Regions from separate parts of the Lentzea sp. NPDC054927 genome, predicted to be linked through region 1. Evidence: riboswitches for the same ligand, from Rfam matches in the RefSeq annotation. Region 1 holds a riboswitch; each other region holds the start of a gene.
What was found. A riboswitch is a leader RNA that binds a small molecule or an ion and turns the genes downstream of it on or off. The one in region 1 is predicted to bind cobalamin.
Positions count from the first base shown of each region.

Region 2: it holds a riboswitch for cobalamin, as region 1 does, so the genes downstream of both, ACWGE0_RS16170 (ribonucleoside-diphosphate reductase subunit alpha) here and ACWGE0_RS18265 (putative cobaltochelatase) in region 1, are expected to answer to the same signal.
Region 3: it holds a riboswitch for cobalamin, as region 1 does, so the genes downstream of both, ACWGE0_RS17215 (CbtB domain-containing protein) here and ACWGE0_RS18265 (putative cobaltochelatase) in region 1, are expected to answer to the same signal.
Region 4: it holds a riboswitch for cobalamin, as region 1 does, so the genes downstream of both, ACWGE0_RS10805 (LPXTG cell wall anchor domain-containing protein) here and ACWGE0_RS18265 (putative cobaltochelatase) in region 1, are expected to answer to the same signal.

Region 1 is NZ_JBSGXZ010000010.1:182,614-189,769, forward strand. Features, by position in the region: gene ACWGE0_RS18230 (serine protease) at 1-266, shown strand, start outside; gene ACWGE0_RS18235 (GNAT family N-acetyltransferase) at 280-738, shown strand; gene ACWGE0_RS18240 (8-amino-7-oxononanoate synthase) at 692-1,885, opposite strand; gene ACWGE0_RS18245 (hypothetical protein) at 1,929-3,005, shown strand; gene ACWGE0_RS18250 (zinc-binding dehydrogenase) at 2,989-3,489, opposite strand; gene ACWGE0_RS18255 (TetR/AcrR family transcriptional regulator) at 3,979-4,395, shown strand; gene ACWGE0_RS18260 (threonine aldolase family protein) at 4,406-5,365, shown strand; cobalamin riboswitch at 5,405-5,534, shown strand; gene ACWGE0_RS18265 (putative cobaltochelatase) at 5,573-7,156, shown strand, end outside.
Region 2 is NZ_JBSGXZ010000009.1:4,781-11,936, reverse strand. Features, by position in the region: gene ACWGE0_RS16185 (SDR family oxidoreductase) at 1-550, opposite strand, end outside; gene ACWGE0_RS16180 (LysR family transcriptional regulator ArgP) at 612-1,472, opposite strand; gene ACWGE0_RS16175 (LysE/ArgO family amino acid transporter) at 1,569-2,117, shown strand; cobalamin riboswitch at 2,315-2,540, shown strand; gene ACWGE0_RS16170 (ribonucleoside-diphosphate reductase subunit alpha) at 2,649-5,024, shown strand; gene ACWGE0_RS16165 (ribonucleotide-diphosphate reductase subunit beta) at 5,078-6,064, shown strand; gene idi (isopentenyl-diphosphate Delta-isomerase) at 6,078-6,653, opposite strand; gene ACWGE0_RS16155 (MbtH family protein) at 6,765-6,953, shown strand; gene ACWGE0_RS16150 (glycoside hydrolase family 97 catalytic domain-containing protein) at 7,113-7,156, opposite strand, start outside.
Region 3 is NZ_JBSGXZ010000009.1:224,541-231,696, forward strand. Features, by position in the region: gene ACWGE0_RS17205 (YbaB/EbfC family nucleoid-associated protein) at 1-91, opposite strand, end outside; gene ACWGE0_RS17210 (CbtA family protein) at 152-907, opposite strand; gene ACWGE0_RS17215 (CbtB domain-containing protein) at 939-1,127, opposite strand; cobalamin riboswitch at 1,160-1,336, opposite strand; gene ACWGE0_RS17220 ((2Fe-2S)-binding protein) at 1,385-2,035, opposite strand; gene ACWGE0_RS17225 (phosphoribosyl-ATP diphosphatase) at 2,144-2,407, shown strand; gene hisG (ATP phosphoribosyltransferase) at 2,421-3,281, shown strand; gene ACWGE0_RS17235 (antibiotic biosynthesis monooxygenase family protein) at 3,278-3,589, shown strand; gene ACWGE0_RS17240 (phosphoribosyltransferase) at 3,550-4,164, opposite strand; gene ACWGE0_RS17245 (thioesterase family protein) at 4,257-5,027, opposite strand; gene ACWGE0_RS17250 (RecB family exonuclease) at 5,044-5,901, opposite strand; gene ACWGE0_RS17255 (site-2 protease family protein) at 5,975-7,093, shown strand; gene ACWGE0_RS17260 (tRNA (adenine-N1)-methyltransferase) at 7,106-7,156, shown strand, end outside.
Region 4 is NZ_JBSGXZ010000005.1:169,239-176,394, reverse strand. Features, by position in the region: gene ACWGE0_RS10835 (cupredoxin domain-containing protein) at 1-208, shown strand, start outside; gene ACWGE0_RS10830 (ECF transporter S component) at 193-969, opposite strand; gene ACWGE0_RS10825 (ABC transporter ATP-binding protein) at 966-2,522, opposite strand; gene ACWGE0_RS10820 (CbiQ family ECF transporter T component) at 2,519-3,550, opposite strand; gene ACWGE0_RS10815 (hypothetical protein) at 3,547-4,320, opposite strand; gene ACWGE0_RS10810 (hypothetical protein) at 4,317-4,733, opposite strand; gene ACWGE0_RS10805 (LPXTG cell wall anchor domain-containing protein) at 4,733-5,929, opposite strand; adenosylcobalamin-variant (AdoCbl-variant) riboswitch at 5,977-6,048, opposite strand; gene ACWGE0_RS10800 (DUF6461 domain-containing protein) at 6,139-7,156, shown strand, end outside.

The sequences.
Region 1 (7,156 bases):
CGCCGCCGTCCATGACGCTGCGCAAGGTGACGGTGCCGATCCTGTCCGACGCGGAGTGCGCGCTGAAGGAGCCGGACTACCGGGCGGGCGCGATGTTGTGCGCCGGGCGCGGGGGTCGTGACGCGTGCACGGGTGACTCGGGCGGGCCGCTGGTCGTCAAAGGCAGGCTCGCGGGCGTGGTGTCGTTCGGCCGCGGTTGTGCGCGCGCCGATGAACCTGGTGTCTACACCCGGCTCGCTCACTACCGATCGGTACTTGGCTTCTGATATCCAAGGTTCGGTGCGAACCACACCGTTTCCGGCGACCCTGCGCCGTCAGTGGGGACTCGATCTGAGTCCCTCCCAGCTCTACGCGATCCTGCGCCTGCGTCAGGACGTGTTCGTCGTCGAGCAGAACAGCGTCTACTGCGACGTGGACGGCCGTGACCTCGAACACGGGACGCGGCACTTTTGGCTGGAGGCTGACGGATCGCACGACCCGCTCGCGTACCTGCGGCTGCTGGAGGAGCCTGACGGCACGCTGCGGATCGGACGTGTCGTCACCGCACGGATGGCGCGCGGACGTGGGTTCAGCCGCAGACTCGTGCAGGCCGCTCTGGCGGACGTCGGCAGCACGCCGTGTGTGCTCGACGCGCAGACGTACGTGGTGGACTTCTACGCGTCGTTCGGCTTCGTGCCCGAAGGGGAAGAGTTCATCGAGGACGGGATTCCACACCTGCGGATGCGGCGCACTCCCTGATCACGCGCACCGCGCGCTCGATGTCGGCCTCGGTCAGATCGGCGCGCGCGGTGAGCCGCAGCCTGCTGATCTGGTCCGGCACCGACGGCGGCCGGAAGCAGCCGACGATCACGCCGTTGGTGCGGCAGTTCTCGGCCCACTGGAACGCCTGCTCCGGTGACGGCGCCCGCACGCTCACGACGGCGGCGGTCGGCGTGCTGACCTGGAAACCGGCTTCCTTCAGGCGGTTGCTCAGATCGTGCGCCACGGTCAGCGCGCGCTCGGGACGGTCCGGCTCCTCGCGCAGGATCTTGATCGCGGCCAGCGACGCCGCCGCGCTGCTCGGCGCGAGGCCGGTGTCGAAGATGAACGTGCGCGCGGTGTCGATCAGGTGCTTGATCACCCGGCTCGGGCCGAGCACCGCGCCGCCCTGTGCGCCGAGCGACTTGCTCAGCGTCAGCGTGGTGATCACGTCCGGTGCCCTGATGAGGCCCGCCTCGGCCACGGCGCCGCGGCCGCCGGGCCCGACGACACCGAGTCCGTGCGCGTCGTCGACGACCAACGCCGCACCGGTCGCGCGGCAGGCCTCGTGCAGTTCGTTGAGCGGGGCGGTGTCGCCGTCGACGCTGAAGACCGAGTCCGTGACGACGATCGCGCGCCGCTTGCCGCGGGTCTCCAGCGCGTGCCGGACCTGGCCGACGTCGCAGTGACCGGCGACCACGACGTCCGCCTTGGACAGGCGCGTGCCGTCGATCAGCGAGGCGTGGATGTGCTGGTCGGCGACGATCGCGGTGCCGGGACCGGTGAGCGCCGTGAGCGCGCCCAGGTTCGCCATGTACCCGCTGCTGAACACCAGTGCCGACTGCGACCCGCAGAAGTTCGCGAGCTCGTACTCCAGCTCGGCGTGCAGCTCCGTCGAGCCCGTGACCAGGCGCGATCCCGTGGACCCCACACCCCACTTGAGCGTGGCGGCGGCCGCGGCACCCGCGACGCGCTTGTCCTTGGCGAGGCCCAGGTAGTCGTTGCTGGCGAGGTCGAGATCCGTCGAGTCCGCCGTGCGCGGCCGCAGCCGCCTGGTCAGACCCGCCTTGGCGCGCGCTTCAGAGCGGACGTCGATCCAGTCGAACGTCGACTCACCACCACTGGAAATCGCCTCAGTTGTGCTCACGGTCACCGACTGAGTCTCCCATCCGCCGACTAGCGTGCCGCTTGTGGACCTGTTCACCTTCACGCGTGCCGAACTCACCTCGCCGGTGCAGTTCTGCGACGGCCGCTGGGTGGTGTCCGACTACGACGACGTGCGCGCCGTCCTGGCCGATCCGGTCACGTTCCTGCCCGACAACGCCCTGACCGCCGTCACGCCGGTCGCACCCACCGCGTTGCGCACCCTGGTGAGGGCCCGCTTCTCGTTGCCGCCGACGCTCGCGAACAACGGCTCCGAGTCCCACGCCGGCCTGCGGAAACTCGTCGCGTCGTTCTTCACGCCGGTTCGGGTCGCCGCCGCGGAGCCTCGCATCCGCTCGCTGGTTTCGGAACGGCTGGGTGGCGCGGATCTCAACCGGCTCGATCTTGTCCGCGACCTGGCCTGGGACCTGCCCGCCATCGTGCTGATGGAGCTGCTCGGCCTGGAGAACGTCGACGTCCCGACGCTCAAGCGCTGGAGCTCCGGATCGCTGGAGTTCTTCTGGGGCAACATCTCCCGCGACCGTCAGCTGGAACTGGTCGACGACGTCGGCGACTTCCACCAATGGCTGATCAAGCGCTACCACGCCCGTGACGGCGAACTGTTCTGCGCTCTGGCCGACGCCGGCGTGTCCGCCGAGGACTCCGCCGGACTCTGCTACTTCCTGCTGATCGCGGGCCAGGAGACGACGACTCAGTTGTTGTCCACGGCGTTGCGTCGTGCACTGCAGGACCGCGCGTTGTGGGCTCGTCTGCCGTTGCCCGACGTCGCCGAGTCGTTCGTGGAGGACGTCCTGCAGACCGACACGCCCGTGGTGACCTGGAGGCGCCTGACTGCCCGTGAGGTCGTGCTGTCCGGTGTGCGCGTCCCTGCCGGTGCGGAGCTCGTGTTGTTGTTGAGCGGCAAGGAGAACGACCCTCGCCACCTCGCGTTCGGCTACGGCCGCCACTTCTGCCTCGGCGCCGGGCTGGCGCGGTTGGAGGCCGCGGTGACCTTGCGGACCGTGGCGGAGCACGAGCCGTCGTTGCACCTGGTCGGTGACGATCCGGAGTGGCTCAACCTGCTGTCGTTCCGCGCGCCGAAGTCGGTCACGGTCGCGCGATGAGCTTGCCCGTCGTTGTGCGGGCTTCGAGTGCTCGGTGGGCTTCGGCGATCTCTTCGAGCTGGTAGACCTCGCCGAGTACCGGCTTCAGGTGGTGGCTGAAGACCTCTTCCGGTGTCACGTCGCGGGGGAGTCCCATGACCGCGACGCCCTTGCGGAAGACGTCGCCGGCCGTCACGTCCAACGGCTCACCGCTGGCGAACCCGAACACGACCATGCGTCCGACGCCATCCTCGAGCAGCTCGAACGCTCGTTTTCCGACGGCGCCGCCGATGGACTCGAACACGACGTCGACCGGCTCGAGGCCGTCCCAGTCGTAGCCGAGCCCGCCCTTGCTGGATGCGGCGAGCACGGTCGCGCCTGCCCGTTCCGCGAGTTGGACGAGCAGGCTGCCGACGCCACCGGACGCCGCTTCGACCAGCACGCGGTCGCCAGGCCGGATGCGAGCGGCCTTGGCCGCGGCGACCGCGGTGGTGCCTTGCCGCAACAGCGCTTCGTGGTCGCTGGTCGCCGGACCGCCGGTCCGGATCCGATGCCATGAATCGGACTACCGGTCCGTGCCGCCGCCACGGTCAAACGGACCGCCAGTCCCGCAGCGTCGGCAATGTGCAACCGGACTGCCGGTCCGCTCGACCGGACCTCCGTGGCCGTGATCACGCCTGGCAAGCGGACTGCCGGTCCGCCTGACCCACGAGGCCAACCGGACTGCCAGTCCGGGCGTCGCCAGCGGACTCGCGGTCCGGTTGCCGTCCTTGCCTCGGCGGACCGTTGGTCCGGTCGTCCTGGTGGCACCGGACTGCCGGTCCGGACCGGTCCTCCACCAAGCGGACGACCGGTCCGCTCAATACGGTGCGGACTGGCAGTCCGCCTATGCCGAGGAGCTGGAATGGAACGTGCCGATGCCTCCCGCAACCGCGCCGCCGTTCTGGCGGCGGCCACCGGCCTCATCTGTGAACGCGGCATCGAGGCAGTGTCGATGGACGACATCGCGGCGGCGGCCGGCGTGGGTAAAGGAACCGTGTTCCGAAGATTCGGTGACAAGTCGGCACTGGTGGAGGCCGTCGTGGGGGAGACGGCGGCGTCCTGGATCAACGTCGCTTCGCTGGAAGCCCGCACCGCGGCGGAGTTCGCCAGAACGCTGTTCGACCACGTGCTGGCCTCTTTGCCGTTGGTCATCGCGTTGGAGCGTTCGAAGACGCTCACCGGCGACGTTCACTTCGACATCGTCGTGAAGCGGCTCGCGAAGCTGGTCGGCTCGGCCTTCAAAGCACACGCCTTGCTCGCCGTGTTGAGGGGAGAGCACATTGCGTTCCTGCTCGACCGGGGCATGACCGCCTTTGACATCCGGGCCGGCGTTATCTCGCTCGCCGACGCGCTCGCGGCTGAGGTTTGATGCTGGGGTGTTGAACCGCCAGCTCTCCGGAGTCACGAAGCGAACCCTGCTCGAAGAGCTCGGCCCGGTGCCGGACGTCGAGCCCGACCGCTACGGCGACGGCGGCCCGGTGGGCGCGCTGGAGGAGCGGGTCGCGCAGCTGCTGGGCACCGAGGCCGCGTTGTTCGTGCCGACCGGGACGATGGCGCAGCAGATCGCGCTCAAGTGCTGGGCCGACCGCACGCACAACCCGATCGTCGCGATGCACCCGCAGGCGCATCCGCTCAACCACGAGGACGACGCGCTGACCGTGCTGTCCGGGCTGCGTCCGATCAAGGTGCCGAACTCCGAGGTGGCCACCTGTCCTGAGCCGTACGGGACGCTGCTGCTCGAGGTGCCGGACCGCGAGGCCGGGTTCGTCCTGCCTACCTGGGACGAGCTGACCACGCTGGTGGATCAGGCCCGCGAACGGGACGCGGTCGTGCACCTCGACGGCGCGCGGCTGTGGGAGAGCACGTTCGGGCTGGGCAAGCCGCTGCCGGAGATCGCCGGTCTGTTCGACTCGGTGTACGTCTCGTTCTACAAGTCGCTGGAGGGCATGTCCGGCGCGGCGCTCGCGGGCAGCCAGGACTTCGTCGACCAGGCACGTGTCTGGCGGCACCGGTACGGCGGCATGCTGTTTCAGCAGTGGCCGGCGGCGTTGTCCGCGATGCACGGCCTGGACACGGTGCTCCCGAAGCTCGGCAGCTACGTCGAGCACGCCAAGGTCGTGGCCGGGGCGATGGGCCTGCCGGAGCCGCACACCCACCAGTTCGCGCTGCACCTACCGGGTGACCCGAAGCTGCTGACGGAGCTGAGCGGCAAGTTCCTCGGCTCGTTCTGGCGGGACGGCACGCTCGCCAAGACCGAGATCACCGTGGCCGCGCCCGCGCTGGAATGGACCGCTGACGAGGTCCGGGAGGCCTGGGCGGAGTTCCAGAGCCTGCTCTGAGGGCGATGTCGCTCACCTGGCTGTTGGTAGCGCGGGTGCGAAATGCGACGATGCCGGGGCTGTGAGGGGAGTGCGAGGAAGCCGGTGCGAATCCGGCGCCGTCCCGCGACTGTGACCGGTCTGAAGGAGAAGCCGGGAGTCAGGAACTCGCCCCTCTCTTGATCACCGACCGCGGGCGTGGACACCCGAGGAAGGACTTCGCCGAGCATGTACCCCTTTTCGGCTGTCGTCGGACATGACGACCTCCGGCTGGCCCTCCTGTTGAACGCCGTGCATCCCGGCATCGGCGGTGTTCTCGTGCGCGGCGAGAAGGGGACCGCGAAGTCGACGATCGTGCGTGCCCTGGCCGCGCTGCTGCCGGAACTCGACCTCTCACAGGGCTGCCGTTTCGGCTGCGTGCCCGGCAGCACCGACTGCCCGGACGCGCCGCACGAGAATGTTGAACGCCGTCCGGCCAAGCTGGTCGAACTGCCCGTGGGCGCCACCGAGGACCGCCTGGTCGGCTCGCTCGACCTGGAGAAGGCGCTGACCGAGGGCGTGCGGGCGTTCCAGCCCGGTCTGCTCGCCGCCGCGCACCGGGGCGTGCTCTACGTCGACGAGGTCAACCTGCTGCACGACCACTTGGTCGACCTGCTCCTGGACGCCGCCGCGATGGGGCGCGCGCACGTCGAACGCGAAGGCGTGTCGATCTCGCACCCGTCCCAGTTCCTGCTGGTCGGCACCATGAACCCGGAGGAGGGCGAGCTGCGGCCGCAGCTGCTCGACCGGTTCGGGCTGACCGTGGCGGTGAAGGCGGCGCGTGACGTCGGCGTCCGCACCGAGGTGATCCGGCGCCGGCTGGCCTACGAAGCCGACCCCGTGACGTTCGCGGCGAAGTGGGCTGAAGAAGACGCGGCGCTCAAGCGGCAGATCGAGCACGCCCGCGAGAAGCTCAAAGCTGTGTCCCTTCCGGACGGTGAACTGCGCCGGATCGCCGCTGTCTGCGCGGCTTTCGAGGTCGACGGCATGCGTGCGGACCTCGTCGTCGCCCGCGCCGCCACCGCGCACGCCGCCTGGCGAGGTGCGGATCAGGTCGAGGAGACCGACGTCGAGGTCGCGGTCCGGCTCGCCCTGCCGCATCGGCGCCGCCGCGACCCGTTCGACGAGCCCGGCATCGAGGAGCAGCAGCTCGAGGACGCGATGCGCCAGGCAGCCGAGCACGCCGAAGAACCGGAGGAGGGCCCGGACGACGACGGCCCCGGCGGTGGCGACCTGCCCGAACCGCAGGAAGGCCCCGCGGGCAACGGAAACGCGCCGCAGGACCGTCCGGCACCGGAACCCGCGCCCGCGTTCAAGGCACGGCTGCTGGAGGTGCCCGGAGTCGGCGAAGGCGCGCCGGGCAAGCGTTCCAGGGCCCGTGCCCGCACCGGCCGGATCGTGCGGTCGTCCAAAGTGGACGGCAACGGTCTGCACCTCGTCGACACGCTCACCAACGCGGCACCGCACCAGCAGGCGCGCGGCCGCAGCGGCCCCGGACTCCTCCTCACCGCGGGAGACCTCCGCAAGGCGGTCAGGGAAGGCAAGGAGTCGAACCTCGTCCTGTTCGTCGTCGACGCCTCCGGCTCGATGGCGGCACGGCAGCGGATGTCGGCCGTCAGCGGCGCCGTCGTGTCCTTGTTGCGTGACGCCTACCAGCGCCGGGACAAGGTCGGCGTGGTGACGTTCCGCGGCAACCAGGCCGAAGTCGCTTTGCCGCCAACGACTTCCGTCGACGCGGCGGCCACCCGTCTGAAGAAGATGCGCACCGGCGGC
Region 2 (7,156 bases), on a different contig from region 1:
CGGGGATCCCGCCGGTCTGCAGCGTCACCACCCGGATGCCGTGCGGCCCGAGTTCGGCGGCGAGCTGACGGCGCATGGACTCCACCGCGTCGAACGCGACGAGCAGGCCTCCGAGCTGCCACCGGCGGTGCGCGGACGCCTCACCGGTGCCGCCGAAGAACAGAATGACGCCGCTCTTCTGCCTGATCATGTGCCGTGCGGCCGCACGCGACGTGAGGAACCGCGCGCGCACGCTCGTGACGACCGGGCTGAGGTAGTCCTCGACGCTCATCTCGACCATCGGCGTGCCTTGGACGTCGTTGTCGGTGATGGCGTTGACCGAGATGTCGAGACGCTCGAAAGTGGCCGCGTGCTGGTCGACGGCCCGTTCGTCCGTCGCGTCGACCACCGCGTACTTGGCGCCCAGCTGTTCGGCCTTCGCCTTGAGCGTCGCTTCGGTCCGGCCCGCGAGATGCACCTCGGCACCCGCCTCGGCGAACGCTTCCGCGATCGCGCCGCCGATGCTGCCCGCGCCGCCGTAGATGACGGCGACCTTCCCGCTGAGATTCATCGGAACGCCCTGAACCACTCGAACTCGAGCTCTCGTCCGGTCATGTCACCGAGGGTAACTCCTACTCCAGCGCCACACCGGCTTCCGCTTCGACCGCGTCGGCGACCGCCGTGAGGGCAGGCGAGTCGAGCTTCCACTGCTGCCAGTACAGCGGCACGGAGACGGTGCGGCCGGGCGCGAGATCGACCAGACCGTCCTGGACCTGCTGCGGTGGCACCATTCCCCAGCCGAGCCCGGCCACGATCGTCCGCACGTACACCTCGGACGACGGCACGTAATGACGGTGGTCCGAGGCACCGCGGCCGCGGGTCAGCGTGCGCACGAACCGGTCCTGCAAGTCGTCGTTGCGGTCGAACACCACCACCGGCGCGTCCGGCAACCACGACTTGAGCGGACCGTCCTGGTGCCGATCCACAAAGGACCGCGACGCCATTGCGGCGTAACGGATGTCGCCGAGCCTGCGCACCGAGCACCCCGCGACCGGCTCGCGTGACGACGTGACCGCGGCCATCACCAGACCTTGCCGCAGCAACGCCGTCGTGTGGTCCTGGTCCTCGCGGTGGAGGTCGAACGAGATCTTCAACGACGGCGAGACCCGCTGCAGGGCAGGCAGGAACCACGTGGCCAGCGAGTCGGCGTTCACCGCGATCGGCACCCGGACGACGGCGTCCTCCCCCAGCGCCGCCTCCAGGTCCTGATCCAGCGCGAGCAGTTGCCGACCGTAGCGGACCAGCACCTCCCCCGACAGCGTCAGCCGCACCGGCCGGGCCCGCACCAGCAGCACCCGGCCCGTCCGCTGCTCCAGCGCTTTGATCCGTTGGGAGACGGCAGATTGCGTGACGTGCAGCGTACGTGCAGCAGCGTCGAACGTGCCCGCGTCCACCACCGCGAGCAGGGTGCGCACCAGGTCCAGGTCCATCATGGCTGCTAATGCTACGTAAGAATCTTTAGCTGGTCTCATCAATGCTGCGTCAATACCGTCGAAGGTGTGACTGACCTGCTGCTCGGCTTCGGCACCATGATGACCCTGATCGTCGCGATCGGCGCGCAGAACGCTTTCGTGCTGCGCCAAGGACTTCGACGTCAAGCCGTGGCCAAGGTCGTCGCGGTGTGCGCCATCTCGGACGCGATACTGGTGGCGGTGGGCGTGGCGGGGTTCGGCGCGATCGTCCGCAAGTGGCCGCAGGCGATCACCATCGCCGCGATCGTCGGCGGGCTCTTCCTGCTGGGGTACGGGTTTCTGGCGGCGCGCCGGGCGTTCAAACCGGGCTCCATGAGCGTTGCCGACAGCGCTTCGAGCCGCCCAGTGCTCACCGCGCTCGCGCTGACGTGGCTCAACCCGCACGTCTACCTGGACACGCTGCTGCTGCTCGGCTCCATCGCGGCCGGCCGGTGGCTCTTCGGAGTCGGCGCGGTCACCGCGAGCATCACCTGGTTCGTCGCGCTCGGGTTCGGCGCCCGGCTGCTCAGCCCGCTGTTCGCGAAGCCCCGCGCGTGGCGGGTCCTGGACGGCCTGATCGCCGCCGTGATGATCAGTCTCGGGGTCGCCCTGATCTCCGGGTGGTGATCATCACCAGCACCGCCGACACGGCCAGGACACCGCTCGCCACGGGCGCCGCGGCCCCGACGAAAAGGGACGTCGAAGCGAGCCCCGCACTGACCAGAGCACCGAAGACGACCCGAGGCCGAAGATCACCCACGCCGATGACCATAACCCACGACACGCGCATGTTGGGTGGCGATCAAGGCCCCACCCCTACATGTAGTATCTGCCGCGCTGGTGGTTCACCGACTTGGCGCAACGGGGTCGGTGAGGCAACAGGGAACCTGGTGCGAATCCAGGACTGCCCCGCAGCGGTGAGTGGGAACGAAAGCCGTCAACCAAGCACTGGGTCCCCGGACCTGGGAAGCGACGGCCGGTAGGCGCGAGCCCGAAGGTTCGAGCACGGCGCCCACGAGTCCGAAGACCTGCCATTGGTGTGCGCGCAAGCCTGCGCGCACGACACGGTGCCCCGAGGGAGGGCGGCTGTGTGCACCAGTGGTGTCTTCACTGGCGTGCGCATGCGCTTCCTCGTGGCTGATCTCGCGAGGAGAGAACGTGCCCGACCGCCAAACGTCATTGGATCGGCTATCTGGGGTCGTCAACGAAGCGTGTGCCGACCTGCCCAACGCATCCGCCGAGGCGGTTCTGGCCGAGACCAAGCGGAATCTCTACCACGGCATCACCGACGCCGAACTGGCGCTGGCGCCGATCATGGCCGCCCGCACGATGGTCGAACACGACCCGGACTACTCCTACGTCAGCGCCCGGCTGCTGCTGGACAAGCTGCGCGCCGAGGCCTGCGGCATCCCGCTGTCCCACGCCGAGATGACCGAGCGCTACCCGTCCTACTTCGCCGAGTTCGTCCGCTACGGCATCGAGTTCGGCCAGCTCGACCCCCGTCTCGCCGACTACGACCTGGCCCGGCTCGGCGCCGCGCTCGACGCCTCGCGCGACCTGAACTTCCAGTTCCTGGGCATGCAGACGCTGTACGACCGCTACTTCCTGCACCACGACGACCGCCGCTACGAGCTGCCGCAGGCGTTCTTCATGCGCGTCGCCATGGGCCTCGCCCTCGAAGAGGACGACCGCGACGCCCGCGCGATCGAGTTCTACGAGCTGCTCTCGTCGTTCGACTTCATGTGCTCGACACCCACCCTGTTCAACTCGGGCACCACGCGCCCGCAGCTGTCGTCGTGCTTCCTGACCACCGTGGACGACGACCTCGCCGGCATCTTCCACGGCATCAGCAACAACGCGCTGCTCAGCAAGTTCGCCGGCGGTCTGGGCAACGACTGGACCCCCGTGCGCGGCATCGGTGCGCACATCAAGGGCACCAACGGCAAGTCGCAGGGCGTCGTGCCGTTCCTCAAGGTTGCCAACGACACCGCAGTGGCCGTCAACCAGGGCGGGCGTCGCAAGGGTGCGGTGTGTGCGTACTTGGAGACGTGGCACATCGACGTCGAGGAGTTCCTCGACCTGCGCAAGAACACCGGTGACGAGCGCCGCCGCACGCACGACATGAACACCGCGAACTGGGTGCCGGACGAGTTCCTGCGCCGGGTCCGCGCGAACGGCCAGTGGACGTTGTTCTCGCCGGACGAGGTGCAGGACCTGCACGACGCGTTCGGGGACGAGTTCGCGCGGAAGTACCGCGCGTACGAGGAGAAGGCGGACAACGGCGAGATCAAGGTCTTCCGCCGGTTGCCTGCTGTGGACCTGTGGCGGCGGATGCTGACCATGCTGTTCGAGACCGGGCATCCGTGGATCACGTTCAAGGACCCGTGCAACCTGCGGTCGCCGCAGCAGCACAGCGGTGTCGTGCACTCGTCGAACCTGTGCACCGAGATCACGCTGAACACCACGGTCGACGAGGTCGCGGTCTGCAACCTGGGCTCCGTCAACCTCGCGCAGCACGTCGACGAGAACGGCATCGACCACGCGCGGCTCGAGAAGACCGTGCGCACGGCCGTGCGGATGCTCGACAACGTGATCGACGTGAACTACTACACGATCCCCGAGGCGCGGAACTCCAACCTCAAGCACCGGCCGGTCGGCATGGGGCTGATGGGCTTCCAGGACGCGCTGTTCACCCTCGGCATGCCGATGGCCAGCAACGAAGCCGTCGAGTTCGCGGACCGCAGCATGGAGGAGATCAGCTACTACGCCATCGAGGCGTCCGCTGACCTCGCGCAGGAACGCGGTGCCTACCAGTCGTTCGAGGGATCCCTGTGGTCACGAGGGATCCTGCCGATCGACTCGGTGGAGATCCTGGCCCGGACCCGCGGTGAGGGTGAGCTGGAGCAGAACCGCGAGACCACTCTGGACTGGGGCAAGGTCCGCGAGAAGGTCGAGCGCGGCATGCGGAACTCGAACGTCATGGCGATCGCGCCGACCGCGACCATCGCGAACATCACCGGTGTGAACCAGTCGATCGAGCCGCTGTACCGCAACCTGTACGTGAAGTCGAACATGTCCGGCGACTTCACCGTGATCAACCCGGACCTGGTGCGGGCGCTCAAGCAGCGCAAGCTGTGGGACGAGCGGATGATCTCGGACCTGAAGCTGCACGACGGCAGCCTCGGCGCGATCGACCGGGTGCCGCCGTACCTGAAGGCGTTGTACGCCACGGCGTTCGAGATCGACAGCTCCTGGTTGATCGAGGCGGGCTCGCGCAGGCAGAAGTGGATCGACCAGGCGCAGTCGCTGAACCTGTACCTGGCCGCGCCGAGCGGCCGCAAGCTCGACGAGATGTACCAGCTGGCGTGGGTGCGCGGCCTGAAGACCACGTACTACCTGCGCACCCAGAGCGCGACGCACGTGGAGAAGTCCACGTTGCAGGGCACCGACGGCAAGCTCAACGCCGTTTCGCCCGTCGCCGTCACCGACCCGAACTGCTCCATCACCGATCCCGAGTGCGAGGCCTGCCAGTGACCGAGAACATCATCGAAGCCGGCGCGGCACGGGTCAGCGTCGACGACAAGGCGATGATCAACTGTCGTGCCGACGTCAACCAGCTGCTGCCGCTCAAGTACCACTGGGCGTGGGACAAGTACCTGGCCGGCTGCAACAACCATTGGATGCCGACCGAGGTGTCCATGCAGGCCGACATCTCCCTGTGGAAGTCCAAGAACGGATTGACCGACGAGGAACGCCGCATGATCAAGCGGAACCTCGGCTTCTTCGCCACGAGCGAGTCGTTGGTGGCCAACAACATCGTGCTCGCGGTGTACCGGCACCTGACCAACCCCGAGTGCCGCCAGTACCTGCTGCGCCAGGCCTTCGAGGAGGCCGTCCACACCCACACGTTCCAGTACATCTGCGAGTCGCTCGGCCTGGACGACGGCGAGCTGTTCAACATGTACCGGGAGATCCCGTCCATCACGGACAAGGCCGCGTGGGCGCTGCAGTTCACCCAGCACCTGGAGGACCCGGAGTTCAGGACCGGCACGCCGGAGACGGACCAGGCGTTCCTCAAGGACCTGGTCGCGTTCTACGTGGTCTTCGAGGGCATGTGGTTCTACACCGGGTTCGCGCAGATCCTGTCGCTGGGCCGGCGCAACAAGATGGTCGGCGTCGCCGAGCAGTACCAGTACATCCTGCGCGACGAGTCGATCCACCTGAACTTCGGCATCGACGCGATCAACCAGATCAAGATCGAGAACCCGCACCTGTGGACCGATGTGTTCCAGAAGGAGGTGCGGACGATGCTCGCGGAGGGGTGCGAGCTGGAGATCGCGTACGGCCGCGACACCATGCCGAGCGGGATCCTGGGCCTCAACTCCGAGTCGTGCGAGCAGTACATGCGGTTCATCACGAACCGCCGGTGCGCGCAGCTCGGCCTGGAGCCGGTGTGGGAGCAGACGGAGAACCCGTTCCCGTGGATGTCGGAGATGATGGACCTCAAGAAGGAGAAGAACTTCTTCGAGACCCGCGTGATCGAGTACCAGAACGGCGGCTCACTGGAGTGGTGAGCCCGGCCGTTCGTCAAGCGAGCTGCACGGCCTGAGGGAGCCCGGCCCGGTCCGCGACCGGCCATGCCAGCGGATCGGGCCCCAGCTTCACCAGTTCGGCGACCTGCAGCTTCGACCACGGCGAGATCTCGCGCGTGCCGTCCAGAACGCTGGCGGCGAACTCCGTCCACGCCACCCGTTCGGTCGAATCGACCTCGTCCGGGTTCAGATCGGGCTCGTCGTCGGACAGCACCCGGAACACCGGGCACATCTCGTTCTCGACGACACCGTCCATCACGGCGCGGTAGCGGAAACCAGGCAGCAGGAGCTCGGGTTCGGAGCACTTCATGCCGAGCTCGTCCTGCAGACGACGCAGCACGGCCTGTGCCATGTCCTCGCCAGGAAGCGGGTGGCCACAGCAGGTGTTCGTCCACAGACCGGGGAAGGTCCTCTTGTGCAACGCCCGGCGGGTGAGCACGGTGCGGCCGGCCGAGTCGAAGACGTAGCTGGAGAACGCCAGGTGCAGCGGGGTGTCCGCGTGGTGCACCACTGCCTTGTCCTCGACGCCGATGGCCGAACCGTCCTCGGCCAGGAGGACCACCTGTTCCACAGTCACGGGCACCACGTAATCACACGCGGGCCAAGATCGGGAACCACGCGTCCGAGTGAGCTTGAGCGTAGAGATAGCCGCGCCCTAGGTGTCCCACGTCACCCTGAGGTCATGACTTCCCCGTTCGCTCAGGCTCACACCATGTTCCTGGTGCTGGTCAGCCCGACGGGCCAGTACTCGATCTGGCCCGCGGTGCTGCAGGTGCCCGCCGGCTGGCAGGTCGTCCACGGCGTCGCGTCCCGGCAGTCCTGCCTGGACTACGTGCACGTCGCCCGCGCCGACCTGCCGTTGGCCGCCTAGTGGTGGGGCTCAGCACGTTGCCGGGGGAATTCGCGGTCAGACGGGCGCATCGTGGTGCCGCCCCCACGTCCTCATACTGGATGTATGGGGGCGTGGGGGCGGTGCCGCGAGGTGCCCTGCTGAGCGTGGATTACCTCGCCAACGTGCTGAGTCGCGCCACTAGCAGGTAATCCGAGCGTCACCCCACACCGCGTTGTCGAGGC
Region 3 (7,156 bases), on a different contig from region 1:
CGGCGGCACGGGCCTCGGCCGCACGGTTGGCCTGCTCGAAGAACTCGAGCTTCTGACGCATCTCTTCCAGCAACTCGGCGCTGTCAGGCATGCGCCGAACGTACCAATGCCGCCTGGGCGGGGTGGCCGTACCCTCGGCCACCCCACACCATCAGGCGACAGCAGTCTTTTCGACGGCCTTGATCCTGCGCGTGGCCGGGTCGATCAGCAGGCCGAACACCACGCCGAGACCGACGTAGAGCGTGGCGAGCTGGGCGAGCGAACTGAGGCGGAACTGCCACAGCACGTTCACCGGCATGTCCGCGGGGATCGTGTCCGGCGGCGCGGGGAACGCCACGAGGACCACGGCGACGGCCGCGGCCACCGCGAGCAGCACCGCGGTGACCCGCAGCGGCTGCGACTGGGCGCGCAGCTGCTCGGCGAGCCAGCTGGCACCCCACACGATCACCAGACCGGCCACCACCACACCGAGGTAGAGCGCGGTCCGGTAGTTCACCGTCTCCGGGTCGCCCACGGCGGGCGGGTTGGCCGGGTACTTGAGCCACGGCAGCAGCGCCACCGCACCGAACACGGCGGCACCGAACGCGAAACTGCGGCTGAACGGCGTGCGGCCGGCGAACCAGCGCTTCGACAGCGCGTAGGCCGTGGCGAACACCAGCCCGACCGCGATGCCGACGATGACCACGCCGAGCATGCCGCCCGCGATCTGGGCGCCACGGCTGACCAGCTCTTCCTCGCCGCCGTGCGAATGGCCGGCCTCACCGGCGGGTTCCCTGGCCTCCTCGACCGCGAGCGCGGCGCGAATCGGGATCTCGGTCACCAGCAGCTGCACCAGCGCGGAGGCGACACCGGCGATGCCGCCGGCCGCGATTCCGCGCAGCGCAAGAGACTTGTACGTCGTAGTCATGAACTTCCCTGCCCGGGATCAGAGATCGGGATCAGTGGCAGGGGACGCCGAGCGCGTGCCGGCCGTCGTGGAAGAACTCGTGCAGCATCTCGGAACCCGCGCCGAGCGCGAGACCGTTCTCCTGCAAAACCAGGTAGGTGACGATGAGGCCGAGCAGTGCTACTGCGAAGGCCCACTTGGGCACCTGGACGGCGGACAGATTTGCTGCGGGGCTCGTCATGACGGGCTCCTCCATACCTCGTGGAAGTCAACTCTCCTAGCGGCGCCGCAGCCGGTCTCCTGACTCCCGGATCAACGCTGCCCCCGCGTCTTCCCAGCCCCCTCGCGGGGACCAGTGACGTGCTCGGCGGGGATCGCTTCCCGGTCACAGTGGCGAGGACCGCGCCGGATTTTCACCGGCTTCCCGTCACTGCGGCGCGTGCACCGTAAGTTGATCGGTGGCTTAAACACAACCGGCCATAAGAGTTGTCGTGTTCATCACTTCACGAGTGGGCAGTCACCGCACTTCCCACCTGCGGCAACGCGGTAGTAGAGGCAGCACGACCGACGCCGGAACGTGACTTCGCCCGGAAAACTGATGAATTCTCCCGCTTGTTCGAACGGCGGTGCGCTCATGAGCTGTTCACCGCGTTCTTCCGCTTCCTCGGCCGTGAGCATGCGTGCGCGGACAACCATTTTGAGCGCGCCCGCGATGTTCGACATCGCGTTGCCCCACAACAATCCGCGCGCCACCGGCGTGACCGCCTGGATCGCTTCCACCACGGGTTCGAGCGCTTCAGCGGCCGGTGGGCCCAGTCGCGGCTGGTCGATGCGGACGCTCAGGCCGTTGGCTGGATGGTGGTGCCACCACAGGTTCTCGGGCCGGACGTCGATCGGGATGTTCGCGGCGGTGAGCGGGCTGAGCAGCCGCGCGGTGTAGCTGAGGAAGAACAGGCTGGCCGCTACGCGTGGTTCCTCCGCTTTGTACCGGGTCGCGATGGCGTCGATCGTGGTTCTGAGCGCCGGGCCTTCCAGCAGCGCCGTTCCCGGCAGCCACGTGTCGTCCGGACGGCCCACGTCGAGCGCGAAGAACGGGTTGATGCCGCGCACCCGGCGCAACGCTTCGAGCACTTCGGCGAACTCGGACACGGAAGTTCACGCTACCGGGTGTCCATGCAGGACAGATCACGTCCACGGCCTGGGACAGATGCGACCGCGGTGTGGACGGCGGTCCGGGAGATGGGAGGATGTCGTGCCGTGAAGACCTTCGACTCCCTGTTCGCCGAACTGACCGAACGAGCCGCCACCAAGCCGGCAGGTTCCGGCACCGTCGCAGCGCTCGAGGCCGGCGTCCATGCGCAGGGCAAGAAGGTGCTGGAGGAGGCGGGCGAGGTCTGGATCGCCGCCGAGTACGAGTCCGACGAGAAGCTCTCGGAAGAGATCTCGCAGCTGCTGTACCGCCTCCAGGTGCTCATGCTGGGCCGCGGCCTGACCCTCGAAGACGTTTACAAGTACCTCTGACGGAGACTTTCACATGCTGCGCGTTGCAGTCCCGAACAAGGGCGCGCTCGCCGAACGCGCCTCCGCCATGCTGACCGAGGCCGGCTACCGGCAGCGGCACGAGCCGCGCGACCTGACCGTGCTCGACCCCAACAACGACGTGGAGTTCTTCTTCCTGCGTCCCAAGGACATCGCGATCTACGTGGCGTCCGGCGACCTCGACCTCGGCATCACCGGCCGGGACCTGGCCGCGGACTCGGGCGCCGACGACAACGGCTCGTCGGTGCAGGAGCTCCTGGCGCTGGGCTTCGGCTCGTCCACCTTCCGCTACGCGGGCCCTCGCGGCACCGACTGGAAGGTGTCCGACCTCGAAGGCAAGCGCCTGGCCACCGCCTACCCGAAGCTGGTGGGCCGCGACCTCAAGGCCCGCGGCATCAACGCCCACGTGATCCGTCTCGACGGCGCCGTGGAGATCTCGATCCAGCTCGGTGTCGCCGACCTGATCGCCGACGTGGTGGGCTCCGGCCGCACGCTGCGCCAGCACGACCTGGTGCCGTTCGGCGAGCCGATCTGCGAGTCCGAGGCCGTGCTCGTGCACCGCGCCGCCTCGGAGCTCACGTCGGCCAAGAAGCAGCTGACGGCCCGCCTGCAGGGCGTCGTGTTCGCGCAGCAGTACCTGATGCTCGACTACGACTGCCCGCGCGCGTTGCTCGAGGCCGCCATCGCCCTCACCCCTGGCCTGGAGTCGCCGACGGTGGCGCCGCTGGCCGACGACAACTGGGTGGCCGTGCGGGCGATGGTGTCCCGCAAGGAAGCGAACCGCGTGATGGACGAGCTGGCCGAGGTCGGCGCCAAGGCCGTGCTGGCCTCGGACATCAGGTTCTGCCGCCTGTGATCACCGAGCACGCCCTGCTGGACGTGCTGCCAGGTGCCACGGACGAGTTCGAGTGGGCGTTCGGCGAGGCGCGGGAGCTGATCTCCGCCTCGCCGGGCTTCCGCGGCCTCGAACTGCTGAGGTGCCTGGAAACGCCGTCGCGCTACCTGCTGCTCGTGCGCTGGGACTCGGTCGAAGCGCACACCGTGGGCTTCCGGCAGGGGCCGTCGTACGAGCGCTGGTCCGCGCTGCTGCATCGCTTCTACTCGCCGTTCCCGACGGTCGAGCACTACGAGAGCGCGCTGAGCACCTCGTCGTCCGTGGTCTGATCGAAGCTGTCGTACCACCGGCTGACCGCGCCGAAGTGGCGCGGGGTCAGGACGGCCACGATCGGGGTCGTGAACGTGCGCAGCGAGTCCCTGGCCGCCACGGGGACCGCCAGCGTGACGCTCTTCGGTTCGTGTTTGCAGATCCAGTGGAGCGCGGCTCTGGCGGTGACGCCGGTGGCGAGGCCGTCGTCCACGAGGATCACGTCGCGGTCCTTGATGGTGAGCGGTTTGCCGCCGCGGTACAGAGTGGTGCGTCTGGCGGCTTCGGCGCGTTCCTCGTCGCAGGTGCGGCCGAGTTGTTCCTCGGTGAGGTTCAAGGCTCTGAGCACTCTGGCGTCGTAGATGGGTTCGCTGTCCGCCGTCACGGCTCCTACGCCGTACTCCGGGTGGCCTGGAGCGCCGATCTTGCGCGCCACCACGACGTCCAGTTCGGCGTTCAGGTGCGTGGCCACTTCTTTGGCGACCGGGACGCCGCCGCGGGGGAGGCCCAGGACGAGCGGGTCGTGCCACGGCTGGGTGGCGAGTCGCGCGGCGAGGGCGCGGCCCGCTTCCTGCCGGTTCGCGAACCTCTTCACAGTCCCGCTGACGCTACGCCTTCTCCTGCTCGGCCGGTGCCAGCCAGAAGGGGAATCACGAAGCCGCAGCGGGCAGCCCGATCGTCACGCGGTCAGCGCTCGCGGACGAACAGCGCCTGCGCCGTTGTGCCCACCGGCCCCTCCACGTCGTGCACCACGCTGGTCGCGAGCCCGACCCCGTCCGGCCCGATGGTCGTCCGCGCGTCCATCCCCACCCACTCGCCGACAGGCTGCCGGTGCAGGTGGACGGTCAGGTCGGTGTTGATGGCGTACCACTTGCGAATGTCCACACGGGACGAAACGCCGCTGGCCGAGTCCACCACGGAGAACAGTCGCTCCAACGGCGAAGGCTCGAACCCTTCGACCACGGCGACGCGCGGGCGGGCCCACACCTGGGCGTCGCCCGGGGTGAAGATGCCGCCTGACACGGAAAGCCACTCGACGGCGGCCAGGTAGCCGCCGCCCCAGAAGTCCGGGATCTCCATCGGCACGGCGGATGTGGGCGGTGTCATCGCTGGGGCGTCGCCTCCCGCTACGGCTGTGGTGTCCGAGTCGACGATGCGCCAGGCACGCGCCGTCAGCACCGCGCGGCCTTCGTGGGACAGCGAGGCCGCCAGCAGTTCCACGGAGCGGCCGGGGCGTTCGACCGAAGTGGACACCGTCAGGTCGGCCACCGGGACCGGGCCGAGTACCTCGAAGGTCACGCGGGCCAGGGCGGACGACGGGTTGCCCAGGGCCAGCAAGGAGCGCACCAGCAAGGCGGAAGGCGGGCCCAGGTGCTGGCTGTCCGGGCCCCACGGGCCGACGGTGTGCTGGGTGGAGCGGAAGGTGTTGTCGCCCAGAGGCTCGTAAAAGGCGGTCATGTCGTGGTCCTGGCGATCAGTCGCGGTCCTGGAGGGGTTCGGTGTCGTCGGGTTCCGGCCAGCCGGGGTAGGGCGGCGGGGTGCCGTCGAAGGCCGGGCAGAAGGCTTTGTGGTCGCAGTAGTCGCAGAGGCGGCTGGGGTTCGGGCGGAAGTCGCCGGTCGGCGCCGCTCGCATGATGGCCTGCCAGATGGCGTCCAGGGTGCGTTCGAAGCGGGCGAGTTCCGCCTCGTCCGGGGTGTAGGCGAGGGCCTGGCGGTCGGCCAGGTACATCAGGCGCAGCTGGCGGGGGACCACGCCGCGCAGCTTCCACAGGACCAGGGCGTAGAACTTCATCTGGAACAGGGCTTTGGCCTCGCCGATCTCGCGAGGGGCCGCGCCCGTTTTGTAGTCCACGACGCGGATTTCACCCGTCGGGGCCACGTCCACGCGGTCGATGTAGCCGCGCAGCAGGACGCCGGACGGGAGTTCGGACTCGACCAGCAACTCCCGCGACTCGGGCTCCAGGCGGCGCGGGTCCTCCAGACCGAAGTAGCCGTCGAGCAGTTTGGTGGCCGACGCCAGCCACTCCTCCTCCTCGGCGCCGCCCTGCTCCTCGAACAACGTGGAGAACTCCGGGCGTTCGGCCTTCACCCGTTCCCACGCCGGCACGATCATCGTGCGGGCTCGGTCCGGAACGCGTTCCGCCGCGGGCAGGGCGAAGAGGTCTTCGAGCACCGCGTGCACCACGGTGCCGCGCACCTGCGCCTTGGTCGGCCTCTCCGGCAGCCGGTCGACGGCGCGGAACCGGTAGAGCAGCGGGCACTGCTTGAAGTCCCCTGCCCTGGAGGGCGACAGCGCGGGCCTGCGCAACGTGGTGCTCATGGTTCGCACCATAGGACAGGGGTCTGACAATCCTGGGAACCGGCACCGAACCGCGAGATCACACCCACCGCTCTACAGTGCACCCGTGGCCGCGCGGATCAGTGAGAGAGAGGGCGGCCTGCTGCTGTTCCGGGTGGCGGGCATCCCCGTCGTGCTCGCGCCGTCGTGGTGGATCGGCTCGGCGATCGTGGTGGCCTTCTACGCGCCGCTCGTCGACGACCTCGCCCCCGGCACGCCACCGGGGGTCGGACTTCTCCTGGCGGCGTTGTTCGCCATCTTCCTCGGTCTCTCGGTGCTGGCCCACGAGCTGGGTCACTGCGTTGCGGCGTTGCGGCTCGGGTTGCCGGTCAGGAGACTGCGGCTGTACCTGCTGGGCGGGCTGTCGGAGATCATGCGCACGCCCGGCAAACCCAGCCACGAGGGCGTGGTCGCGGGTGCGGGGCCGCTCGTGTCGGTGGCGCTGGCGATCATCTTCGGCGTCGGCGCGCTCGTGATGGAACCGGGCGACGTCGTGTGGGTGCTGGTCTTCCAGATCGCCGCCGCGAACGTCGCCGTCGCCGTCTTCAACCTCCTGCCCGGCCTGCCGCTCGACGGCGGCAGGATCGTCAGAGCAGGCGTGTGGGCCGCGACCGGGCAACGGGCGATGGGTACGCGTGTCGCCGTGGTCGGTGGTTTCGTCGTTGCCATCGCACTGGTCGCGTGGTCGCTCTACGGCATCGCGGAAGGCGCGGAAGATCGTTGGCTGCGCTTCGGCGTGTGCGTGCTGACGGCGTGGGTCGTCGTCGCCGGCGCGAGGAGCGAGCTGGCCAGCGAACGGCGCCGTACGTGGCCCGCGGGCCTCACCCTCGCCGACCTCATCCGGCCGGTGCTCCAGCTGCCGGCGGAAAGCCCCGTCGCGGACGCGCTGAGCACGTCGGCAGGCCGGGGCGTGGTGCTGGTCAGGGCGGACGGGGTGGCGGCCGGTCTGCTCGACACCGAACTGGCCCGCAAGCTCGCCGCGTCGAGTCCGTTCGCGCCCGCGGAGCAGGCCGCGGAGCCGATCCTGCCGGAGACCGTCCTGCTCGCCGACGAGCCGGGCGAGGAGATCGTGGAACGCGTCCAGGGCACCGCCGCGTGGCAGTTCCTGGTGGTCGATCTGGAGGGCCGCCCGGCCGGTGTGCTGCGCAGGGAGGACCTGCGTGCGGCCATTGAGAAGGGCGTTTGACACCATTGCGCGGTGATTAGCGCAAGTGGACCGTTCCAGCCGGGTGACCGGGTTCAGCTCACC
Region 4 (7,156 bases), on a different contig from region 1:
GTGGGTGTTCCGCGGCCCCGGCCTGGGACGCGTTCGCAAGGGCCTCACCCCGCCGCAGCCCTGCCGGTACCTCAGCGGCCCTGACAGCGGTCTGAAGCGCCCCGGCCAGACCTATCGGCTCACGTTCCGCGAGGCCACGCGCTTCGTCTACCACTCGACCGTCAAGGGCGAGTGCAGGGCGACGGGCGAGGTTCAGGTGGACGACTGAGCCGGCCGGAACGCGGCCTTCCTGGACGCCCGCCGCAGCGTCCGGAGCAGCACGGGTCCCGTCACCACCACGAGCACCGCGGTGGTGACGGCCCGCCCGAGGTCCCAGCCGAGCGAGGTGGCGAGCGTGAAGGCCGCCAGCCGCACCAGGTTCGCGCCCGCGGACGCGTCCGGGTCGAAGCTCACCGACGTGCCCTCGCCGACCGCGAACGGCCAGAACGACAGGTTCAGCAGGAACCCGAACAGCAGCGAGCTGATCACGCCGTACCCCGCCAGCAGCGCGATCTCGGCCTTGCCGCGCCACTGCGGGAGGAGGCCCGCCCCGAGAGCGACCCAGGCCGCGCCGAACATCTGGTACGGCAGCCACGGGCCGACGCCGCCGGTCAGCAGCGCCGAGGCGAACAGCGTGGTGTTGCCCAGCACGAAACCGAATCCCGGGCCGAACACCCTGCCGCTCAGCACCATCAGGAAGAAGATCGTCTCGATGCCCGCGGTGCCGGCGCCCAGCGGCCTGATCGCGGCTCCCAGCGCGGACAGCACGCCGAGCATCGCGATCGCCTTGGAGTCCATGCCCTTGTCGCTCAGCTCGGCCAGCACGACGGCCAGCACCAACGGCAGCAGCAGCGCGAACGTCCACGGCGCGTCACCGCCGTGCGCGATGTCGCTGGACGGCGCGACGAACAGCGGCCAGGTGAACGCGGCCAGGCCGATCACGCCGGACACCAGCAGGGCGACCGCGGACCGGCTCTTGATCGCGATCACAGGGCTGCCTCGACGTCGGCGACCGTGAGCCACGGCCCGAGGATCTTGCTGACCTGCGGCGCGAAGATCGGTGACGAGGTGACGACCTCGCGCGCCGGGCCGTCCGCGACCACTTCGCCTTCGGCCATGACGATCACCCGCGTCGCGTACTCGGCGACGAACTCGACGTCGTGCGTGGCCAGCACGATGGCGCTGCCGAGGTCTTTGAGAACCCTGGCGAGTGCTTCCTTCGCCGGGTAGTCGAGGCCGCGCGTCGGTTCGTCGAGCAGCAGCACGTCCGGGGCACCGGTCAGCATCACTGCGAGCACGAGCGCCAGCCGTTGGCCTTCGGACAGGTCGCGCGGGTGGACGTCCTGCGGCACGGAAGCCAAGCCGTCCAGCAACTTCCGGCACGTTCCCGCTGGTTGGCCGGTCTCGCTGTCGGCCTGGGCGCACTCCTCCGCGACCGTCTCCAGGTAGAGCAGGTCGGACGGCTGCTGGGGCACCAGCGCCACGGTTCGGCGTCGTTGGGCGGGCTTCAGCGTCTTCGGATCGGTGCCGCCGGCCGCGACGGTGCCGGACGTGCGTTTGCCACTCCCCTGCACCGCCCAGAGCAGCGACGACTTGCCCGAACCGTTGCGGCCCATGAGCGCGACGCGTTCGCCGGCGCCGATGGTGAGCGAAACCCCTTGCACGGCATGCACATCGCCGTACTTCACGACGACGTCTCGTGCTTCGAGCACGGGCTTGGCGATGTCGACCGTCTCGGGCGCGGGTTCGGGGAGCCGTGCGCGCAGTGGTGCGGCGACTCGGCGTGCGTCTCGGACCGACACCGGTACCGGCGACCACCCGGCGAGCTGGGCGAGCCGGATCACCGGCGGGGCGACCGGTGCGGCGGCGAGCACCTCACCGACGTCGCCGATCTCGCCCTGTGGCAGCAGGAGGGCCCGGTCCGCGTACTGGGCGACGCGTTCCAGGCGGTGCTCGGCGATCACCACGGTCATCCCGAGGTCGTGCACAAGTCGTTGCACCGCAGCGAGAACGTCCTCGGCCGCTCCTGGGTCCAGTGCCGACGTGGGTTCGTCCAGGACGAGGATCCGCGGATGGGCGGTGAGGGCCGCGCCGATCGCGACCCGCTGTTGCTGACCGCCGCTCAGAGTCGCGAGTGGACGGTTCCGCAGCGAGGCGAGGCCCAGCAGGTCCAGGGTCTCCTCGACGCGCTTGCGCATGACGTCACCGGGCAGGCCCAGCGACTCCATCGAGTACGCGAGCTCGTCCTCGACGTTGTCCGCGACGAAGCCCGCCATCGGGTCCTGGCCGACGAATCCGACCACGTCCGCCAGCTCGCGGGGCGGGAACCGCGAGGTGTCACGGCCGTCCACCAGCACGCGTCCGGCGAGAGTGCCGCCGCTGAAGTGCGGCACCAGGCCGTTGATCGCGCGCAGGAACGTCGACTTGCCCGAACCGGTGCGGCCGACGACCAGGCACAGTTCGCCCTCGGGGATCTCCACCGAAAGGTCCGACAGCACCGGCTGGTCGGCGTAGGTGATCGTGACGTCCTCGAACCTGATCATGCTTCCCTCACGATCGCCACCGGCACCAGCGCCAGCAGCACGGCCAATGCCGGTACCAGCGGCAGTTCCGGCGCCTGCAACGGAACCGTCGACGGCGACAACGCCGGATCCGACGAGAACACCAGCGCCACCGCCCCCACCGCTCCGCTCAACGCCACCCCAACGGCCCTGGCCGTCCACCGATCCGGCCGGTAACGCGTGCGCGGCACCCGGCGCGCGCCGACCTTCAGGCCCGCGATCGCCAGCACACCACCGAGCGCGAGCAACGGCCAGCCGGAGTAGGCGTCGGCGAGCAGCCCGTACATGCCGATGCAGAACCCGAACAGCCCGGCCAGCACCAACGTCCCGGTGAGCGCTCGGTCCCGGCGTGAGATGCCGGCCGTGCGGCCATAGCCGCGGGAATCCATGGAGGCCGCCAGCACCAACGACCGTTCGAGGGCGTCTTCCAGCACCGGCACCAACATCGTGCGGATCGCCTTCGCACCACGTGCCGTGTCGCCGCGGAGCTGACGAGCCCTGCGCACCGACCGTGCGGACGCGACCAGTTGTGGGGCAACGGTCAGCGCCACCACCACGGCCACGCTCACCTCGTACAACGCGGCGGGAAGTGAGCGCAGCAGGCGTTTGGGATTCGCGAGGGCGTTGGCGGCACCGACACAGCTGAGGATCGTCGCGAGCAGCAAACCCTGGTACAGCGCGAAAACCAGGCCTTCCGCGGAGACCGGGCCGCCGATCCTGATGCCCTGGGCCCAGTCCGGGAGCGGGATCTGGGGCAGGGTGAAGAGCACGGTCGGGCCCGCGATCCCGCCGAGGAACATGTGCAGGACCACGCGCAGACCGATGACCAGCAGGCCGAACTTCAGGAACACGCCGTAGGTTCCTGCCCACGGCGTGTTCGCCCGGCAGGTCACCACGACCACGCCCGCCACGGCGAGGATCAGGCCCAGCATCAGCGGGTTGGTGGTGCGGCTGGCGGCGGTGGCGAGGCCCAGGGCCCAGAGCCACCACGCGCCGGAGTGGAGCCTCACTCGGCTTCCGCACCACGCCGACGGCGTGCGACCACCAGCCCTGCCACGACGAGTGCCGCGATCAGCAACACACCGATCGCGGTCCACAACCAGCCGGATCCGGACTTCTCTTCCGCCTGCTGCGCCTTCTCCTCCACAGCCGCCGACATCTCCCCCGCCGCCACCGACGACGACACGGCCGATGAAGGTGTCGAAGAAGGAGCCGCCACCGAAGACGACGTTGCAGCTGCCGAAGAACTGGGCGGTGCAGTGGTAGTTGTTGTCACCGCAGGCGGTTGCTGGGCCGGAGGTTGCCCCACCGGCGGCGGTTGCGGCGCGGGCGGCTGAGGCTGAGGTGCCGGAGCAGCGGGCGGTGCGATGCCGGGCTGTTCTCCCGCACCGAACGCCCAGCCCTCAACGGTTCCACGGGCCGGCACGTAGGTCGCCGCGCCCTGGTTGCTGTACGTCCAGGAACCACCGGCGGGCGCGTGCCAGTACGACCAGTAGGCCGTGGCGGGCGAGGTGTTGACGCACTTGTCCGCGTCCGCGCCGGGCTTTCCGTTGATGCGGCAGACAAAACCCTGCTGCCGGGATGCGTAGGTGTAGCCGAACCCGGCCGCCGTCAGCGCCGCCACCCCCGACGACGGACTACCCGACGCACAACCCTGTTGCACGCCTCCCCCGAGACCGCGATAGTCCACGACGACCGTCACGCCGTCACAGCCCGCCGCGTGCGCCGGCACCGGTACGAACGCGGCTACCAGTGCCAGCGCGACGAAAAGCCTTTTCACGGAGTGGCTGCCGGGGCGACGCCCGCGCCGAACGCCCAGCCCTCGACGGTGCCCGGCTCCGGGTTGTAGCTGCCGGCGCCCGAGGTGCTGTAGGTCCAGGTGCCGCCGGGCGTGGCGTGCCAGTACGACCAGTACGCGCTGGTCGTGGGCGCGGTGCACGGGTTCGGCAGCAGGTTGATCCGGCACACGAAACCGGGCTGACGCGGCACGAACGAGTACGTGAAGCTCGCGTCGGTCAGCGCCTGGAGGCCGGTGGCCGGGTCGGTCGTGGTGCATCCGGTCTGGACGCCGCCGCCCAGCGCGGCGAAGTCCACCACCACCTTCACACCCGCGCAGGGAACGGCGGAGGCGGCGGGAGACGTGACCACGAACGTGCTCGCGAGCAGGGCGAGGACGGCAAGCATGCGGCGCATCAGGCACCAACCTTCCGACGACGTGAAACGACGAGCAGGACGGCACCGGCGAGCACCGCGAAGGAACCGAACAGGGTCAGCGGCACGGCGTTGTCGGGACCCGTGACGGCGAGCGGCGGATCGGCCGGAGCCTTGGGGCCGGCAGGAGCGGGCACGGTGGGCGACGGAGTTGGCGAAGGAGAAGGAATGGTCGTGCAGTCGATCGCCGGCACACCAGCGGAAGCCGACGACGCCGAGACGTCGGCGAGGCTCACCCGAGCCAGGCCGAGCATCGCCTGGGTGGTCGCGCGCACCGCCGGGTACAGCTCGAAACCCGCGCTGTCGTAGGCGACCGCACCGCGTTGCGCCTCCGGTCCGGCACATCCGACCTGCAGCGACTTCAGGTACGCCACGGCCTTGTCCGCCGACTCTGCCCGGCCACCGGCGACCAGTGCGCCGACCGCGAGTCCGGTGCTGTTGGAGTTCGACCCTGCCGTCGCCGACGGGAACCCGCCGTCCGCCTTCTGCTGCGCCACGAGCCAGGCCAACGCCTTCGGTGACGCGGACTTCTCACCCACGGCCAGCAGTGCCTGCAGCACCATCGCCGTTCCGTCCACATCGGACTTGCACGTCGGCTGCCCGAACGCGATCGGGAACCCGCCGTCCGGGCACTGCGTGGAAACCTGGTACGCCAGCCCCTTGTCGAACGGCAGAGCAGCGCGCTTCAGCACGATGATCGCCAACGCCTGCGTGAACGCGTTGGTCTGGTCCCACTCGGGATCGGTCTTGTCGCGGTACCGGCCCGACTCCTCCTGCAGCACCGAAAGCCGCTTCAGCAGGTCGACGCCCGCGAACTTGTGCGGATCGGTGCCGAGCGTCTGCGCCACCAGCGCCAGCTTCACCAGGCCACCGACGTACGACTCGGCCTCACCGTCTCCGACCAGGAACGCCAGCTGCTCGGGCTGAGCCAGCCAGGCAGCGGCCTTGGTGGCGGTGGACTTGCCGACCCCGGCCGCCGCCAGCGCGTACACGCCGTCCGCGGTCAGCCCGGGATCGACGAGATCAGGGCCCTTGAGCAGGTGGTCGCCGCCGATGAACTGGCCGGTCAGCCACGTACCGGCAGAAGGCGCGGCCGCGGTGTCTTCAGTGGCCTGCGCCTGCGGTGTCGCCACGAGCACGGCCGCGATGATCGCGACCAGCACGGATGTCCGTCTCACTACGCCTCCCTGCCCCGCGGTCCTCGACGGGGTTGGTGGAGCTACCGCGCGCCACGGGCAGTCGGACTATCACCGTTGCGGGTCAGTGCCGGAATTTCACCGGCTTCCCCCGCGGCGTGCGGATGCTGTTGTCAACCCAGGATCGTGCGGGAGGGATCAATCCGAGTCAAATGGCTGTGAGCTGGGCCATCCACCGGCACAATCGCGGTGTGGGGGAATTCGAAAACATGATCATGGCCGCGGTACCGTCGATCGAGGCGCTCATCCCGGCCGCTCCAGCCGCCGAACTGGGCAGGTACGAACCGCGCCAGTGGACCGGTCGCCCCGACTACGGCACGCCCGTCCAGCGAGCGCTCGACGACTTCGCGAGGCTGACCGCGGAGCGGTTGCTCGGCGCGCTGGAGCTGGGCGTGGCCGGGCTGACGCTGACGGCGCCGGCGACGGTGGTGGCCGGCCTGCAGCCGCTCCCGGACGGCAGCCTCTTCTCGCTCATCTCGTCCAACGACCAGAGCGCGCTCAAGACACCGGTCTCCATGATCACGGCGGTCCACCGCGGCGCGACCGAACTGGTCACCGAACACGTGCGGTCGATGGCGGGGCTGCTCGACCTCGGTGAGGTGAGCGGAGACGAGGCCTCGATCATCGCCAAGCACGGCGCAGCGCATCTCGCACTGGCCGTGGCGGTGTCGGCGGCGGTGCTGCGGGCGATCGGCACGCCGACCGCGACCGACCCGGTGGGGATCATCGGTGTCGCGATCGGCGTGACCGCGCTGCTGTTGCCGTCGATCCCGAAGCCTCCCGCGTACGAGCAGGCGGTGCTGGAGAAGCGGAGGGCCGAGTACATCGGCTCGTCCTGGCCGACGAACGTTCCGGTGTTCGGCCACGAGTTCGTGTTCGTGGAACAGCCGAGTCTCGACAATGCGGACTTCGGGGCCACCGGACTCGTGGCAGCGATCAGCACCGGGTTCGCGGTGCGCACCGGGATAGAGGAAGGCACGGTGCCGGTGTCCGTCCGGGTGGTGCTCGACGTCCCCGGTGAGGAGGAGATCGGGCACTGGGACGAGGTGGCCGAGACGAGCTTCACGGCCGAGGAGGGTGACGCTCGGCTCGGTCATGGCGGAATGCCGCCGTGGCCGGGCGAGTTCCGCGTCCGGGTGCACGCACGTGGACGGGACGGGGACGACGAGGAACGCTACGAGCTGTTGATCTGGCCGGAGCCCCACTCAG